DNA from 3 places in the Streptomyces sp. NBC_00078 genome. Region 1 is predicted to be linked to each of the others. Evidence: riboswitches for the same ligand, from Rfam matches in the RefSeq annotation. Region 1 holds a riboswitch; each other region holds the start of a gene.
What was found. A riboswitch is a leader RNA that binds a small molecule or an ion and turns the genes downstream of it on or off. The one in region 1 is predicted to bind cyclic di-AMP.
Positions count from the first base shown of each region.

Region 2: another riboswitch for cyclic di-AMP. It lies ahead of OOK07_RS25870 (transglycosylase SLT domain-containing protein); the one in region 1 lies ahead of OOK07_RS32380 (M23 family metallopeptidase).
Region 3: another riboswitch for cyclic di-AMP. It lies ahead of OOK07_RS20125 (M23 family metallopeptidase); the one in region 1 lies ahead of OOK07_RS32380 (M23 family metallopeptidase).

Region 1 covers NZ_JAPELX010000001.1:6,896,561-6,901,487, reverse strand. The annotation lists gene OOK07_RS32395 (bifunctional acetate--CoA ligase family protein/GNAT family N-acetyltransferase) at 1-362, opposite strand, end outside; gene OOK07_RS32390 (HPr family phosphocarrier protein) at 572-853, shown strand; gene OOK07_RS32385 (GntR family transcriptional regulator) at 993-1,688, opposite strand; gene OOK07_RS32380 (M23 family metallopeptidase) at 1,878-2,642, opposite strand; cyclic di-AMP (ydaO/yuaA leader) riboswitch at 2,655-2,817, opposite strand; gene OOK07_RS32375 (M16 family metallopeptidase) at 3,018-4,406, opposite strand; gene OOK07_RS32370 (M16 family metallopeptidase) at 4,403-4,927, opposite strand, start outside.
Region 2 covers NZ_JAPELX010000001.1:5,504,298-5,509,224, reverse strand. The annotation lists gene OOK07_RS25885 (DUF3455 domain-containing protein) at 1-132, opposite strand, end outside; gene OOK07_RS25880 (polyprenyl synthetase family protein) at 165-1,175, opposite strand; gene OOK07_RS25875 (hypothetical protein) at 1,586-1,780, shown strand; cyclic di-AMP (ydaO/yuaA leader) riboswitch at 2,264-2,438, shown strand; gene OOK07_RS25870 (transglycosylase SLT domain-containing protein) at 2,442-2,924, shown strand; gene OOK07_RS25865 (HAD family hydrolase) at 2,931-3,743, opposite strand; gene OOK07_RS25860 (NAD(P)-binding domain-containing protein) at 3,876-4,927, opposite strand, start outside.
Region 3 covers NZ_JAPELX010000001.1:4,304,545-4,309,471, reverse strand. The annotation lists gene OOK07_RS20140 (MarR family winged helix-turn-helix transcriptional regulator) at 1-193, opposite strand, end outside; gene OOK07_RS20135 (dihydrofolate reductase family protein) at 290-1,423, shown strand; tRNA gene OOK07_RS20130 (tRNA-Met) at 1,485-1,558, shown strand; cyclic di-AMP (ydaO/yuaA leader) riboswitch at 1,918-2,075, shown strand; gene OOK07_RS20125 (M23 family metallopeptidase) at 2,086-3,111, shown strand; gene OOK07_RS20120 (aldo/keto reductase) at 3,327-4,268, shown strand; gene OOK07_RS20115 (PrsW family intramembrane metalloprotease) at 4,317-4,927, opposite strand, start outside.

The DNA.
Region 1 (4,927 bases):
GCGTCCTGGACGAGGAAAGCCACCTCGGCCTCGTCGGCCGGCACGGACGCAGGCATGCCATCGGCGCCGATGCGGTCGTAGCGTACGGTGGCGATGAACTCGCCGCCGACCGTGGCCGCGAGTCCCACCCGGTCCACAAAGTCGTGGTGCGTGAAGCGGTGGACGTCCTTGGCGGACAGGCGAGGGTAGGGCGCGAAGAAGCGGTAGTACTTCGACTCGTCCGACACCTGCTCGTAGAAGCTGACCAGGCGCTCGGCGTCATCAACGGTGATGGGGCGGATGCGCGCGGTGCCGCCGTCACGCAGCACCACGTCGGCCTCCCAGTGCGCGGGATACTCGTGCCGGTCCGGCGAGGTCTGCATGGGCCCCAGAGTACGGCTCGCGTCCGACAACGGCGCGAGGCAGTCTGTGGAGAACACGGCAGTCCGCGGAGAACCGAACAAGGACGCAAGTCGGGCCGAGGCCGCGGTCCGACGACCCGCCCCGGACGGGACGAAGTACCGCTCCGGACATGCTTCACGTTGTGGGAAACTGGTCTAGACAACCCTGAGACTCTGAAGGGCAGCATCACATGGCTGAGCGCCGCGTCAACGTCGGCTGGGCCGAGGGCCTCCACGCCCGCCCCGCTTCCATCTTCGTCCGGGCCACCACGGCCACAGGTATCCCCGTGACGATCGCCAAGGCCGACGGCAATCCCGTCAACGCGGCCTCCATGCTGGCCGTCCTGGGCCTGGGCGCCCAGGGTGGCGAGGAGATCGTCCTCGCGTCCGACGCCGAGGGTGCGGACGCCGCACTCGACCGTCTGGCCAAGCTGGTCTCCGAAGGTCTCGAGGAGCTCCCCGAGACTGTCTGATCACGGCACCGCAGAAGGGCTCGTCCGAATTACCGGGCGAGCTCTTCGCATTTCTTGTGCCAAGACCGTGGAATTCCCGATCGCGGGCAGCATGGATAAACCCCCGCGAATTCTCTTGTCTTTGTATACGGCGCCCGTGTTAATGACGCAGGCTCGACATGTTTACGGCATGTTGCGAGTTCCTCACACGGTCGGCGCGATCGGCGCCGGGGGTGAATCGCAGCCGGTGCACCCCGCTGGAACGCTCGGTGTGCAGGGTCGTGACCGCCCGCGCGCGCTCGCTGTCGCCGCGGGCCACGGCGTCGACGATCGCACCGTGCTCCGCCCAGGACTCCACGGGGTCGGCGGGCGCCTCCACGGCGTACATCCAGGCGATCTTGTGGCGCAGCTGGGTCAGCATCGAGGTCAGCGCGGGGCTGCCGGCGGCCTGCGCGAGCGTCTCGTGGAACCAGCTTCCCAGGGAGCGCAGATCCTCGCTGTTGCCCCTCCTGGCCCGCTCCTGGCCCAGTCTCACCAGGCCGCGCAGGACCTTGAGATGGGCCTCGGTACGCCGCTGGGCGGCCCGTGAGGCACCGAGCGGCTCCAGGAGCATGCGCATCTCCAGCAGGTCGGAGGCCTCCTGCTCGGTCGGTTCCGCCACGCACGCGCCCGCGTGCCGTCGGGTCACCACGAAGCCCTCGGCCTCCAGCGTGCGCAGGGCCTCGCGGACGGGAACGCGCGAGACGCCGTAGCGGCGGGCCAGAACTTCCTCGGTGAGGCGGCCGCCACGCTCGTGGACACCGGCGACGATGTCGTCCCGGATCGCCGTGCACACCGAGTGCGCCGGAATACGCATGACCGACCTCCGACTTAATCCCCGTGAAACGTCGATGATTGACGCGTGTTCCGTGACTCTATTGCACAGAGCCGGAATTTCCGACGGGAGGCCGGAATCCATGGATATTTTTTGGACAGCAGGGCAACGGAAAGCGGCGAAACCCCGGCTCGTGGAGCCGGGGTTTCGCCGTTGTCCTGCGATCCGTCGTCAGACGTTCACGCCGTGCGAGCGCAGGTAGGCGACGGGATCGATGTCCGAGCCGTACTCGGCGGTCGTACGGGCCTCGAAGTGCAGGTGCGGTCCGGTGGTGTTGCCGGTCGCGCCGGAGACGCCTATCTGCTGCCCCGGGACGACCGTCTGGCCCACCGAGACGCCGATGGACGACAGGTGGCCGTACTGGGTGTACGTGCCGTCGTGCATCCTGATCACGATCTGGTTGCCGTAGGCGCCACCCCAGCCGGTCTCGACGACGGTGCCGGCGCCGACCGCGTGGACGGCCGTGCCGCTCGCGGCGTGGAAGTCGATGCCCGTGTGGCTGCCGGAGGACCACAGGGAGCCACCGGTCTTGTAGCCGGTCGAGACGTACGAGTTCGAGATCGGCGCGACGAAGGTGTTGAGGCGCTTGCGCTCGGCCTCGCGCGCGGCGCGCTCCTTGGCCTGCCGCTCCGCCTCGGCCTTCGCGGCGGCCTTCTTGCGCGCCGCCTCCTCTGCCGCCTTCTTGCGGGCGGTCTCCTCGGCGGCCTGCTTCTGGGCGTCGGCCTGGGCGTCGATCTTGTCCGCGATCGTGTCGCCGATGGTGATGACAGGGGTGAGGCCGGTCTGCTCGACGGAACTCTCGGCGGCGAGGGCCGGAGCGGCCTGGGCGCCGACGACGCCGGTGGCGGCGAGAGCCGCGACCCCTGCGGCGCGGATGGTGGTGCGGTGCATCCGCGTGGGACGACGGTGCTTCCCGGTGGCGCGCGTGAACGCCATGTGGTGGCTGGTCCTTTCCTTCCCTCTCGCCTACCGGGTTAGCTGACGGGTTCGGAGCAGGAAGGTCTCCTACGGACCCCCTCGCTGCGCGCGGGCGTCCGATTCACCCCAGGGACTGCGATGGGTCCCCGGCTCCCCTGGCTCGCGCCATAGGGGGACTCGGCGATGACTGTCCGGTGCCGCGGATGCGGCGCTGTGCCTGACGGACAGACCGGACGACGCTAAGCGGGGCGACTTTCAATTCCCAAACGGATCACGGTTTTTGTAGTACATGCCACAGGTCAGACAGGCAACCTCTCCCCTAATTCGGACATTAGGGGGCCCTGGTGACTCATCAGTCACCAGGGCCCCCACGCGCGCGGCGCCGCCGGTCCTCTACTCGGCTGCCACGACGGTGACTTCTCCGATCCCCAGGGCCTCGACGGGCTCCTTGATCGCGGCCGCGTCACCGACGAGGACGGTCACCAGACGGTCCACCGGGAAGGCGCTGACGGCCGCCGCGGTGGCCTCCACGGTGCCGGTGGCGGCGAGCTGCTGGTACAGCGTCGCCTGGTAGTCGTCCGGCAGGTGCTGCTCGACCTGGTCGGCCAGCGTGCTCGCCACGGCAGCCGCGGTCTCGTACTTCAGCGGCGCCACCCCGACGAGGTTCTGTACGGCGACATCGCGCTCGGCGTCGGTGAGCCCGCCTTCGGCGAGCGTGCGCAGCACCTTCCAGAGGTCGTCGAGCGCCGGGCCGGTGTTGGGGGTGTCGACAGAGCCGCTGATCGCGAGCATCGCGGCACCGGAGCCGTCCGGGGCGGACCTGAGGACCTGGCCGAAGGCGCGCACACCATAGGTGTAGCCCTTCTCCTCACGCAGGACACGGTCCAGACGGGAGGTGAGGGTGCCGCCCAGGCAGTACGTACCGAGCACCTGCGCGGGCCACACGCGGTCGTGCCGGTCGCGGCCGACGCGGCCGATGAGCAGCTGCGTCTGGACGGAGCCGGGACGGTCCACGATGATCACGCGTCCGGTGTCGTCGGCGGTGATCGGCGGCACGGGACGGGACTCGCCCCTGGAGCCCGTCCAGGCGCCGAGGGTCTCGCCGAGCAGCGCGTCCAGGTCGATGCCGGTGAGGTCGCCGACGACGACGGCGGTGGCCGTGGCAGGCCTGACGTGCCGGTCGTAGAAGGCGCGCACGGCCGCCGAGTCGATCTTCTCGACGGACTCCTCGGTGCCCTGGCGCGGGCGCGACATGCGCGAGGTCGCCGGGAACAGCTCCTTGGAGAGCTCCTTGGCGGCACGGCGGGAGGGGTTGGCCAGCTCGTGCGGGATCTCGTCCAGGCGGTTGCGGACCAGCCGCTCGATCTCGCTGTCGGCGAAGGCGGGCGCCCTGAGGGCGTCGGCGAGCAGACCGAGCGCCTTGGCGAGGCGGGAGGCCGGCACTTCGAGGCTCAGGCGTACGCCCGGGTGGTCGGCGTGCGCGTCGAGGGTGGCACCGCAGCGCTCCAGCTCGGCGGCGAAGTCCTCGGCGGAGTGCTTGTCGGTGCCCTCGGAGAAGGCCCGCGCCATGATCGTGGCGACGCCTTCGAAACCGGCCGGTTCGGCCTCCAGGGGCGCGGCCAGGAGCACCTCGACGGCGACGACCTGCTGGCCGGGGCGGTGGCAGCGCAGGACGGTCAGGCCGTTGCCGAGCGCGCCGCGCTCCGGGGCGGGGAAGGCCCAGGGCCTTGCCTCGCCGGCCTGGGGCTGCGGGTGGAACTCCATCGTGGTGAGCTCGGTCACTTGGCCGCCTCCGTGGTGTCGTCGCCGGTCTCGACCGTGGCTTCGGCCTCGGGGTCCTGCGGGGGATCTGCGTCCTCGGCGCTTTCTCCCGCGACGGGCTCGTAGACGAGCACCGCGCGGTTGTCGGGCCGCAGGCGCGCCTTGGCGACCTCCTGCACCTCCTGGGGTGTCACTTCCAGGACGCGCTGGACGGCGGTGAGGGCGAGCTGCGGGTCGCCGAACAGGACGGCGTAACGGCACAGTTCGTCGGCGCGGCCCGCGACCGTGCCGAGCCGGTCGAGCCACTCGCGCTCCAACTGGGCCTGCGCGCGCTCCATTTCCTCGGCGGTGGGGCCCTCCTCGGCGAACCGGGCGAGTTCCTCGTCGATGGCGGTCTCGATGACCGGCACCTCGTAGTCTCCGGAGGTCTTCACGTCCAGCCAGCCCAGGGAGGGCGCTCCGGCCAGCCGCAGCAGGCCGAAGTTGGCCGCGACGGCCGTACGGTCGCGCCGTACGAGACGGTTGTAGAGGCGGGAGGACTC
Region 2 (4,927 bases), 1.4 Mb from region 1:
CGCGCCCGGTGAGCAGGAGCCGGACGGGGCGGCTCCGCCGAGGGTGTTGAGCCGCAGGATCTCGGCGGTGTCCGCGAGCAGGCCGTGGTGCTTGCCGGACCGGGTGGCCTTGTCCAGGCCTGTGACGGGCATCACACCGCTGTAGGTGCAGGTCAGTGGCGAGATCAGCCGGCCCGGTGCACCACGGCGTCGCACATCTCCATCAGCGCGAGCCGCGCGCCGCACTCAGGCAGCGGAGCCAGCGCCGCCCGCGCCTCCTCGGCGTAACGCACGGTGTCCCGGCGCGCCTGCTCCAGCGCGGGGTGCGCGCGCAGCGCCGTGAGTGCCTCCGCGAGCCGCGCATCGTCGCCCAGGTCGGAGTCCAGCAGCTCGCACAGGGCGATGTCCTCGGCCAGCCCCAGCCGCGCCGCCCGCTCCCGCAGCCGCAGCACCGGCATGGTGGGGATCCCCTCGCGCAGATCGGTGCCCGGCGTCTTTCCGGACTCGCGCGAGTCGGAGGCGATGTCGAGCACGTCGTCGGCCAGCTGGAAGGCGACGCCGAGCCGCTCCCCGTACTGCGTCAGCACGTCCACGACCGTCTCGTCGGCGCCCGACATCATGGCGCCGAAGCGGCACGACACGGCCACCAGCGAGCCCGTCTTGCCCCCCAGCACGTCCAGGTAGTGGCCGACCGGGTCCCGGCCGTCCTGCGGCCCCGCCGTCTCCAGGATCTGTCCGGTGACCAGCCGCTCGAACGCCTCCGCCTGAACCCGGACCGCCTCGGGGCCCAGGTCGGCCAGGATGTGCGAGGCGCGCGCGAACAGGAAGTCGCCGGTGAGGACCGCGACCGAGTTGCCCCAGCGGGCGTTGGCGCTGTCCACGCCGCGCCGCACCGCGGCCTCGTCCATCACGTCATCGTGGTACAGCGTCGCCAGATGGGTCAGCTCCACCACCACGGCCGACGGCACGATCCCGGGGGCGTACGGATCACCGAACTGGGCGGCGAGCATCACCAGCAGCGGGCGGAACCGCTTCCCACCCGCCCGCACCAGGTGCTGGGCGGCCTCCGTGATGAAGGGGACCTCACTCTTGGTGGCTTCGAGCAAACCTTCCTCGACGGCCGCCATTCCGGCCTGGACATCGGCTTCCAGAGCCTGGTCCCGCACGCTCAGCCCGAACGGCCCGACGACGGTCACGAGGGGTCTCCTGTCTGCTGGTGTCTGCTGGCGCTTACACGGTTTGTCGATAGGTCGCTGACATCACTCAAGTCAGCGTATCCGGTCACCTTTCGATCACCGATGCCGCCCACCCGTCCACCATGGGCGGTATTGGATCACGACCGGTATGCTTTTGATCACCTGATATAACCGGATATCTACAGACTTCCTCATCCCCTTCCCCACCGCCTCCCATCGCCTTGCCCACCGCCTTGCCTGTCGGCGTTTCCCGTCGCCTCCGAGGGAAGCGGCAGCCCCCGTCCCGGAGAGGCACAGGCATCGAATCCGGCGGCGGGCAGTCCCCTGAGGACGACCGCGCCCCCTTCGGCCGACCGAGGGTCTGCGCTCACCCTTTCCGGCACGACGGCCTGGGTATGCCGGCGGGAACCATGTCCGGCGCCTCCGCGACCTACGGCACCCTCGCCCATCCGGCCTCCGTCGCCGCCGGCCGGCTCGGCGCACCATGCACCCCGCCCTTCGAGGTCACCGCGATGAGCACGCACATCCGGACATCCTTCCCCTACGAGACAACCCTGGTGCAAGGCGGTCGTCGTGACGGTGCGCCCGACGGGCGACCGCTATGACAACGACGCGCACTACAGGGGAGGTTCCGTCCTCGCGGTGGAGATGCACGCGCGGGCGGCCGGCACGCTCGTCCGACACCCCGGATTCCCGGTAGGCCAGATGCGGCAGAGTGCACCTTTCGCCCTTAATGGGGTGGTGTACACCGCGGATGGGGAGGTGATCTTCCACCGAACCTGGAGGAAACGGATCCCATCGACAGTTGATTGACTATGAGTTGGGCCCATTGCCCGATTTGCCGCTGTCGCGGGAGCCAGTGAGTTGGGTCACGCCATCGCACGGGTCGACGGCCGTCCGGCTTCTGTCGTTTTCCCTTCACCCATACGCAAGTTGAAGGTTGGCAACCGCAAAGGATCTAGCGACCCATATGCCTCAGACCAAGGTCAATAGGCGTGATCTGTGAATTCGGCACTTGTTCCGGACATGTGCTCTCGCATACGTTCCCGGCCTGTCGGGCGGAACGCCGAATCCTGCCGCCGCCTGGACACAACCCATCGACGAACTCACTCGCACGGCAGGAGCGGGGGAACCAGGTAAGCGCCGGACCGGGCACCGTCCCGGACCGGCTAGGGGTGAAGTCGCGTCGCCGCAGGGCGGCGCGGCCGGGCAACTCCCGCCCGAACCCGACAGCTCACCTCGTAGGCGCCGGAGAGGAACCTCGCCATGCCTGCTGCCGCTCAGCACCGCCGCACCAAGAACTCGCGCCTCGCCCGCAAGCTCGCCGTCATCGGCACGGGCGCCGCCGTTCTCGCCCTCCCGATCATCGGCGCGACCAGCGCCTCCGCGGCTACCCCGACCGTGGCCACCGCCCGCTCCCTGGGCTACGCCGACAACCTCGACGGCTGGATCCGGGCCTCCCTGCAGGTGATGGCACAGAACGGCATCCCCGGGACGTACAACGGCATTTACCGCAACGTCATCCGCGAGTCCTCGGGCAACCCGGCCGCCATCAACCTCTGGGACTCGAACGCGGTAGCCGGCACCCCGTCCAAGGGGCTGCTGCAGGTCATCGACCCGACGTTCCTCGCCTACCACGTGCCCGGCACGGCGTACGACCCCTACGACCCGGTCGCCAACATCACCGCCGCCTGCAAGTACGCGGCCGCACGGTACGGGTCGATCGACAACGTGTTCGGCGCGTACTGAGCCGTATCACCCGCTTGGGAAAAGTCTTTCGAGGACGACGGCGATGCCGTCGTCCTCGTTCGACGAGGTGATCTCGTCGGCCACCGCCTTGAGTTCGGGATGGGCGTTGGCCATGGCGACGCCGTGGGCGGCCCAGTCGAACATCGGGATGTCGTTGGGCATGTCGCCGAAGGCGATCGTCCGCTCCGGTCCGAGTCCCAGGTGCGCGGCGGCCAGCGCGAGGCCCGTCGCCTTGGTGATGCCGCATGGCTGGAGTTCGACGGTCCCGGGTCCCGACATGGTGACGGTGGCCAGCGAACCGACCACCGAGCGCGCCGTCGACGCCAACTCGTCGTCGGACAGGTCGGGATGGCGCAGCAGCACCTTGCTGATCGGCTCGCACCACAGGTCGTCGCGCCGGTCGACCCGCACGGCCGGCAGGGTCGGGTGCGGCATCAGATAGCCCGGTTCGATGAGCGTGAGTCCCTCCACACCGTCCTGGTCGACGGCCGCGTACACCTGGCCCACCTCGGCCTCGATCTTGCCGAGGGCGGTCTCGGCCAGTTCCTGGTCCAGCGTGATGGACCACAGCAGACGGTCCGCGCCGGCGTCGTACACCTGCGCGCCCTGTCCGCACACCGCGAGCCCCCTGCTGCCCAGGGCATCCAGGAGCGGCCGCACTCTGGGCGCCGGCCGGCCCGTCACGACGAGGTGACGAGCGCCGGCCTCGGCCACCCGCGCGAGCGCTGCGAGAGACCGGTCGGACAGCGTGTCGTCGCCTCGGAGCAGCGTGCCGTCCAGGTCGGTGGCGATGAGTGCATATGCGGTGGGTGCGGCCATGATCAGAGAATACGGACAGGACGCCCCACCGACTCACCGCGAACCGGACGACCGCGGAGTGCACCGCCGTCCTTGGCCAACTCCTTTGTTCTTGTGGGCCCTTCACCGCCCGGTGGCGTCCGCGGCGCCCGCCTACCCGTGCGCTGAGGCCAGGTGTGCGGCGAGCCTCGGAGAGGCGAACTCCGTGCCGCACACGAAGCGCATCACGGGGCCGTACGACGACGCGGCCGGCAGGCCCGTGAAGTACAGGCCCGGGACCGAGGAGACGTACCCCGCGCCCAGTTTGGGCGCGCCCCGGCTCACCGCCAGACGTGTGCGCAGTCCGTGACCGAGGAAGTCCATCGCGGCGATGTCCACGCGGTATCCGGTGGCTGCGATGACGTGGTCCGCCGACAGGTTCTGGAGGCCACCCGCGTGCGTACGGACCGTCAGGGTCGGGCTGCCGTCGGCCGCGTCCGTGCGCACGATCCGGTCGACCTCGCTGACCTGCACCTTCCCCTCGAAGCGGTCGCGCAGCCACCAGGCACCGAGCGGGCCGAGGACGCGCCGCACCAGATAGTGGCGGGCCTCGGCAGGAAGGTAGCGGTAGGGGTGCGGGTAGTAGCTGAGGGCCCACAGGGACCAGGCGCGACCGAAGGGCGACTCGGGGCGCAGCTTCGGCTGCTTCCACGGCGGCGCCCCGAAGGCGACCCTGCCGCGGCCGCGGGACACCACCCTGACCTGCGCGCCCGCCTCCGCCGCCAGCGCCGCCGTCTCCAGCGCGGACTGGCCGGCGCCGACGACGATCAGGTCCTTGCCGGCGTAGCGCGTGAGGTCGTGCTGCTGGGAGCTGTGGGAGACCGGGCCCGTGGGCGTGGGCCCGTCCGGCGCGGCCGAGGCGAGCTCGGCCGGCAGGCGCTCCAGACCGGACAGGCCGGTCGCCACGACGACCGCGCGGGCGGTGAACAACTCGCCCGAGTCCAGCTTCAGTTCGAAGCCGCCGCTCTTGTTCCGCTCCACCGACACCACCCGCACCTGCTCCAGCTCGGGCACCAGCTTCTGCCGGAACCACTCGCCGTAGGCGATGAACGTCTCGACCGGGATGATGTCCTCGTCCGTCACCAGCCGCTTGATGCCGGCGGCGTCGCAGTAGTCGACGAGGTTGTGCCCCTGCTGCGGGGCGTCGAAATTGGATGCGACCGGAG
Region 3 (4,927 bases), 2.6 Mb from region 1:
GCTCGGCGAGATCGGTCATCCGCAGCCGCCGCTCGGGTACCTCGGAGAGATTGGCCAGGATGGAGTAGTACAGGTGCGGCATGCCGGCGTCCTGCTGGAGCTGCCGGTCGATCGCGTCCTCCAGGAGGTGCGCCGCGGCGATGTACGCGCGCCAGGCGCGCTGCTCCTTGGAGGTGAGCCAGCGAGTCGTCATAGCCCCAGTGTAGGTTTGTTTCAAACTTGAACCAAGACCCACCCGCCCGAGCCCGCCCTGCCTGTCCGAGCCCGCCGCCGAGAGTGAGCGCGACCGATGCCGTACCCCTACGTCCTGCTGTCCGCCGCCGTCTCTCTCGACGGCTACCTCGACGACGCCGGCCCCGAACGCCTCCTGCTCTCCTCCCCGGCCGACTTCGACCGTGTGGACGAGGTGCGGGCGTCCGTCGACGCGATCCTCGTCGGCGCGGGCACGATCCGCGCCGACAACCCGCGGCTGCTGGTCAACTCGCCCGAGCGCCGGGCCGCCCGCATCGCGGCTGGGAAGTCGGAGTACCCCCTCAAGGTCACCGTCAGCGGCTCCGGCGACCTGGACCCGGACGCGAACTTCTGGCACACGGGTGGCGAGAAGCTCGTCTGCACGACCGACCAGGGTGCCCGGCGGGCGCGCGCACTCGGCCTCGCCGCCGACGTCGTCCCGCTCGGCCCCGACCTCGACTGGCGGCGGCTCCTGGAGCATCTGCACGACGTGCGCGGCGTACGGCGCCTGATGGTCGAGGGCGGCGGCACGATCCACACCCAGTTCCTCCGGCAGGGCCTCGCCGACGAACTCCAGCTCGTCCTCGCCCCCCTCTTCGTGGGCGACCCGGACGCTCCCCGCCTCTTCGGCCCCGGCGCCTACCAGGGTGGCCGCCTGCGCCTGACGGAGACCCGGCGGATCGAGGACGTCGTTCTCATGCGCTACGAGCCCACGGCCCCCGGTGCCGGCCCGCTCCCCGCCGCCGCCGACCGCCACTGGCTGGCCCTCGCCTGCGAGCTGGCGGCGCAGTGCCCGCCCTCCCGCACGGCCTTCAGCGTGGGCGCGGTGATCGTCGCCGCCGACGGCACGGAGCTGGCCCGCGGTCACTCGCGCGAGGGCGGCGACCCTGTCGTGCACGCCGAGGAGGCGGCCCTGGCCAAGCTCGACCCGGCGGATCCGAGACTCGCGTCGGCGACGGTGTACAGCAGCCTGGAGCCCTGCGCCCACCGCGCCTCCCGGCCCAGGCCGTGCGCGCGGCTGATCCTCGACGCGGGGGTGCGGCGGGTGGTCACGGCGTGGCGGGAGCCGGACACGTTCGTCACGGAGGCGGACGGGAGCGGGCTGCTGGCGTCGCGGGGCGTCGAGGTCGTCGTACTGCCGGAGTACGAGGAGCAGGCCAAGGCGCCGAACCGGCATCTCCCGGGTTCGTGACCCACGGTCGTGACCGTGGTTCTGAGCACCCCACGGATGGCGTATGCTGGTTACACAACGACGCGGGGTGGAGCAGCTCGGTAGCTCGCTGGGCTCATAACCCAGAGGTCGCAGGTTCAAATCCTGTCCCCGCTACTCAAGGCTCAGGGCCGGAATCCAGTAACTGGATTCCGGCCCTGAGTGTTTTCCCGCTTCCATGCCTCTCCGTGGGCCTCTCCGTGCCTGTCCGTGCCTTTCCGTGTCTCCCCGCCCTTCCCTGACGCGATGTCACCGAGTGTGGTCGAGCGACCGCCCTCCGCATAACAACTGACATACCGTCAATACCTGTGTGGATCCTGAGGTCTGGCCAACTCGCCCGTTTATGGCCGTTCATGGGCCCTACGTCCAGACCAAGAAGCATTAATGATCAAGCGGAACAGCTGGAAACGGCACCCCGGGTCTATTAACGTTCGATAACGCAGCGCGGTCGTCCCAGCCGTCACAAGAGACGGCTCCGTGCGCACGCGCCGAATCCCGCAAGGGAACCGGGGAACCACCACCCTGGGGTGAATCGCGCTGAAGCCGCCGTGAACGTACGGCGGGTATACGCGCGTAGGAGACCTTCCTGCTCCGAACCCGTCAGCTAACCCGGTAGGCGAGAAGGAAGGAAGGAGCACGCCTACGTGGCGTCCAACCCGCCTGCCCCGGCAGCACCGTTCGTGCCGAGTACCGAGCCCTTCGGCTTTGCCGGCCCCCGCACCGACGAGGGCCCGTGGGAGGAGTGGAACCCCACCGAGGAGTCCCTACCGCCGGTGCGCGGCCGGCACCGTGTCTCCAAGCAGCGCGGCGGGGGACTCGCCCGCAGCTCCACGGTTCTCGGCGTCGGTGTCATAGCCGCCGTCGGCGCGGGCGGCATTGCCAGCGCCAACACCGGCAAGCCCCCGGTCTCCATCTCCCTGCCCGATCTGCCTTCTGTGGGCGGCGTGTTCGGCGACTCCTCGCACGCCTCCAAGGGCTCCGCCACCGCCCTCAGCACCGTCGGCGTCAGCTCCGACGACACCGCGCAGGGCGCCGCGGACGCCGGTGAGGCGCTGCGCAACCGCATCATGGCCCAGGCCGAGAGCCAGCAGGTCCAGGTCGACGGCAAGGCCCGGTCGGCCACCGAGGCCGTCTTCGCCAAGCAGGTCGACGACGCTGCCGCCCAGGCGGAGAAGGCGGCCGTGGCCAAGGCGCGGGCCGCGAAGGAGAAGGCCGAGGCGGAGGCCAAGAAGAAGGCCGAGGCCGCCAAACTCGCCGAGCTGGCCAAGCAGTTCAAGCTGCCGGTCGTGTCGTACACGATCACCGGTACCTTCGGACAGGCCGGCTCGATGTGGTCCTCCGGCTACCACACGGGTCTCGACTTCGCCGCCCCCACGGGCACGCTCATCAAGGCCGTCCACAGCGGTACCGTCACGGAGGCCGGCTGGGCGGGCTCGTACGGCTACCGCACGATCATCACGCTCGACGACGGTACGGAACTCTGGTTCTGCCACCAGTCGTCGATCAGCGTGAGCGTGGGCCAGAAGGTCGGCACGGGCGATGTGATCGGGCGTGTCGGCGCCACCGGCAACGTGACCGGTCCGCACCTGCACCTCGAGGTCCACCTGAACGGCCAGGCCACGGGCATCGACCCGATGACATGGCTGCGCAGCAAGGGCCTCACCCCCTGACCTCGCTTCTCCCTGACCTCGGCTTCTCCCTGTTCTCCCTGTTCTCGCTGTTCTTTCTTTTCCTCGTGATCCCGGCAGCCCTGACGGCATACCCCAGACGTCAGGGCTGCCTTTTTTCCGCTGTCCAGCCGCTGGAATGGGTGACTCCGCTTGTTTACGGGGATTTTGCGGCCGCAGCGGAAGATCGCCCTCCGACGCGGGCGTTGACGCACTACATGACTTCTCTTCGCAAGCTCGGCTCCTCCGGCCTGGAGGTCTTTCCCCTCTCCCTCGGCGGCAACGTCTTCGGCTGGACCGCCGACGAGGCCACGTCCTTCGCCGTGCTGGACGCCTACGCGGCCGCGGGCGGCAACTTCGTCGACACCGCCGACTCCTACTCGGCGTGGGTCGACGGCAACAAGGGCGGCGAGTCCGAGACGATCATCGGCAAGTGGGTCAGGGCGCGCGGTAACCGCGACGACGTCGTCATCGCGACCAAGGTCAGCCAGCACCCCGAGTTCCCGGGCCTGACGGCCACCAACATCAAGGCCGCCGCCGACGCCTCCCTGAGCCGCCTCGGCACCGATCACATCGATCTGTACTACACCCACTTCGACAAGCCGGAGGTGCCGGTCGAGGAGATCATCGGCGCGCTCGACGAGCTGGTGAAGGCGGGCAAGGTGCGGCACATCGCCGCGTCCAACATCTCGCCCGAGCGGCTCCGTGCGTCCCTGGAGTTCTCCGACCGTGAGGGCCTGGCCAAGTACGTGGCCGTCCAGCCCCACTACAACCTGGTCTCGCGCGACACGTACGAGGGCGAACTCCAGGACCTCGCCGCGCGGTACGGCCTGGCCGCCGTCCCGTACTTCGCCCTTGCCTCGGGCTTCCTCACCGGCAAGTACCGGCCAGGTACGACGGTCCAGAGCGCCCGCGCCGGTGCCGGCAAGCACCTGGACACGGAACGCGGCCGCAGTGTCCTGGCGGCCCTCGACGAGATCGCCGACGCCCACGGGGCCCCGGTGGCGACGGTCGCCCTGGCCTGGCTCGCGGCCCAGCCGACGGTCATCGCGCCGATCGCGTCCGCGCGGACGGTGGAGCAGCTGCCGGCCCTGCTGGGGGTGGGGGAGCCGACGCTCACCGAGGCCGAGGTAGCGCGGCTGACCGCGGCGTCGGCCTGATCCTCCGAGATACAGGGGCGGTACCGGTCCTGTACCGCAGTACGCGCTCTACGTCCGGTACGGGTTGTACGCGGGATTCGGCATCGCCGGGTACCCGTACACCCCGTACATCGCCCAGGGCGCCGGCGCCACCGGCACCGGAGGTGCTGTCAGGCGCGCCGCGTAGTCCAGGGCCGGGCGGGCCACCTCACGCCGTAGCCACAGCTGGTGCAGCAACTCCTGCTCCCTGACGACGAAGTCGGCACCGGCGCGGCCACGGCGCCCCCGGTGCCGCAGGAACGCCAGGGAGGTCGCGTACGCCTCGTACTGCGCGACCGTGCGGGCCGCGGGCCTGCCGAGGTGGTGGGCGGCGTAGTCGCGGGCCAGCCGGCGCGCCCGCATCGAGCCGAGGGCGTACGGCTCGGCGGGGGTGAGCCAGCCGGCGACGGCGTAGGCGGGCAGTTCCTCGCGCACGGTGCGCAGTTCGCGCTGGCGCGTCCAGATGACCAGCCAGGTCAGCAGGCCGAACGCGGGGACCATGAAGGCGGCGTAGACGGCGAAGAACCCGTACTCGCCGAACGTCGACGAGCCGTTCCAGATCGCGTGCATGCTCATGGCGAGCAGCAGGCCGGAGAGCGGGACGAGGACCCGCCGCAGGTGCTGGCGCTCCGCCGAGAGCG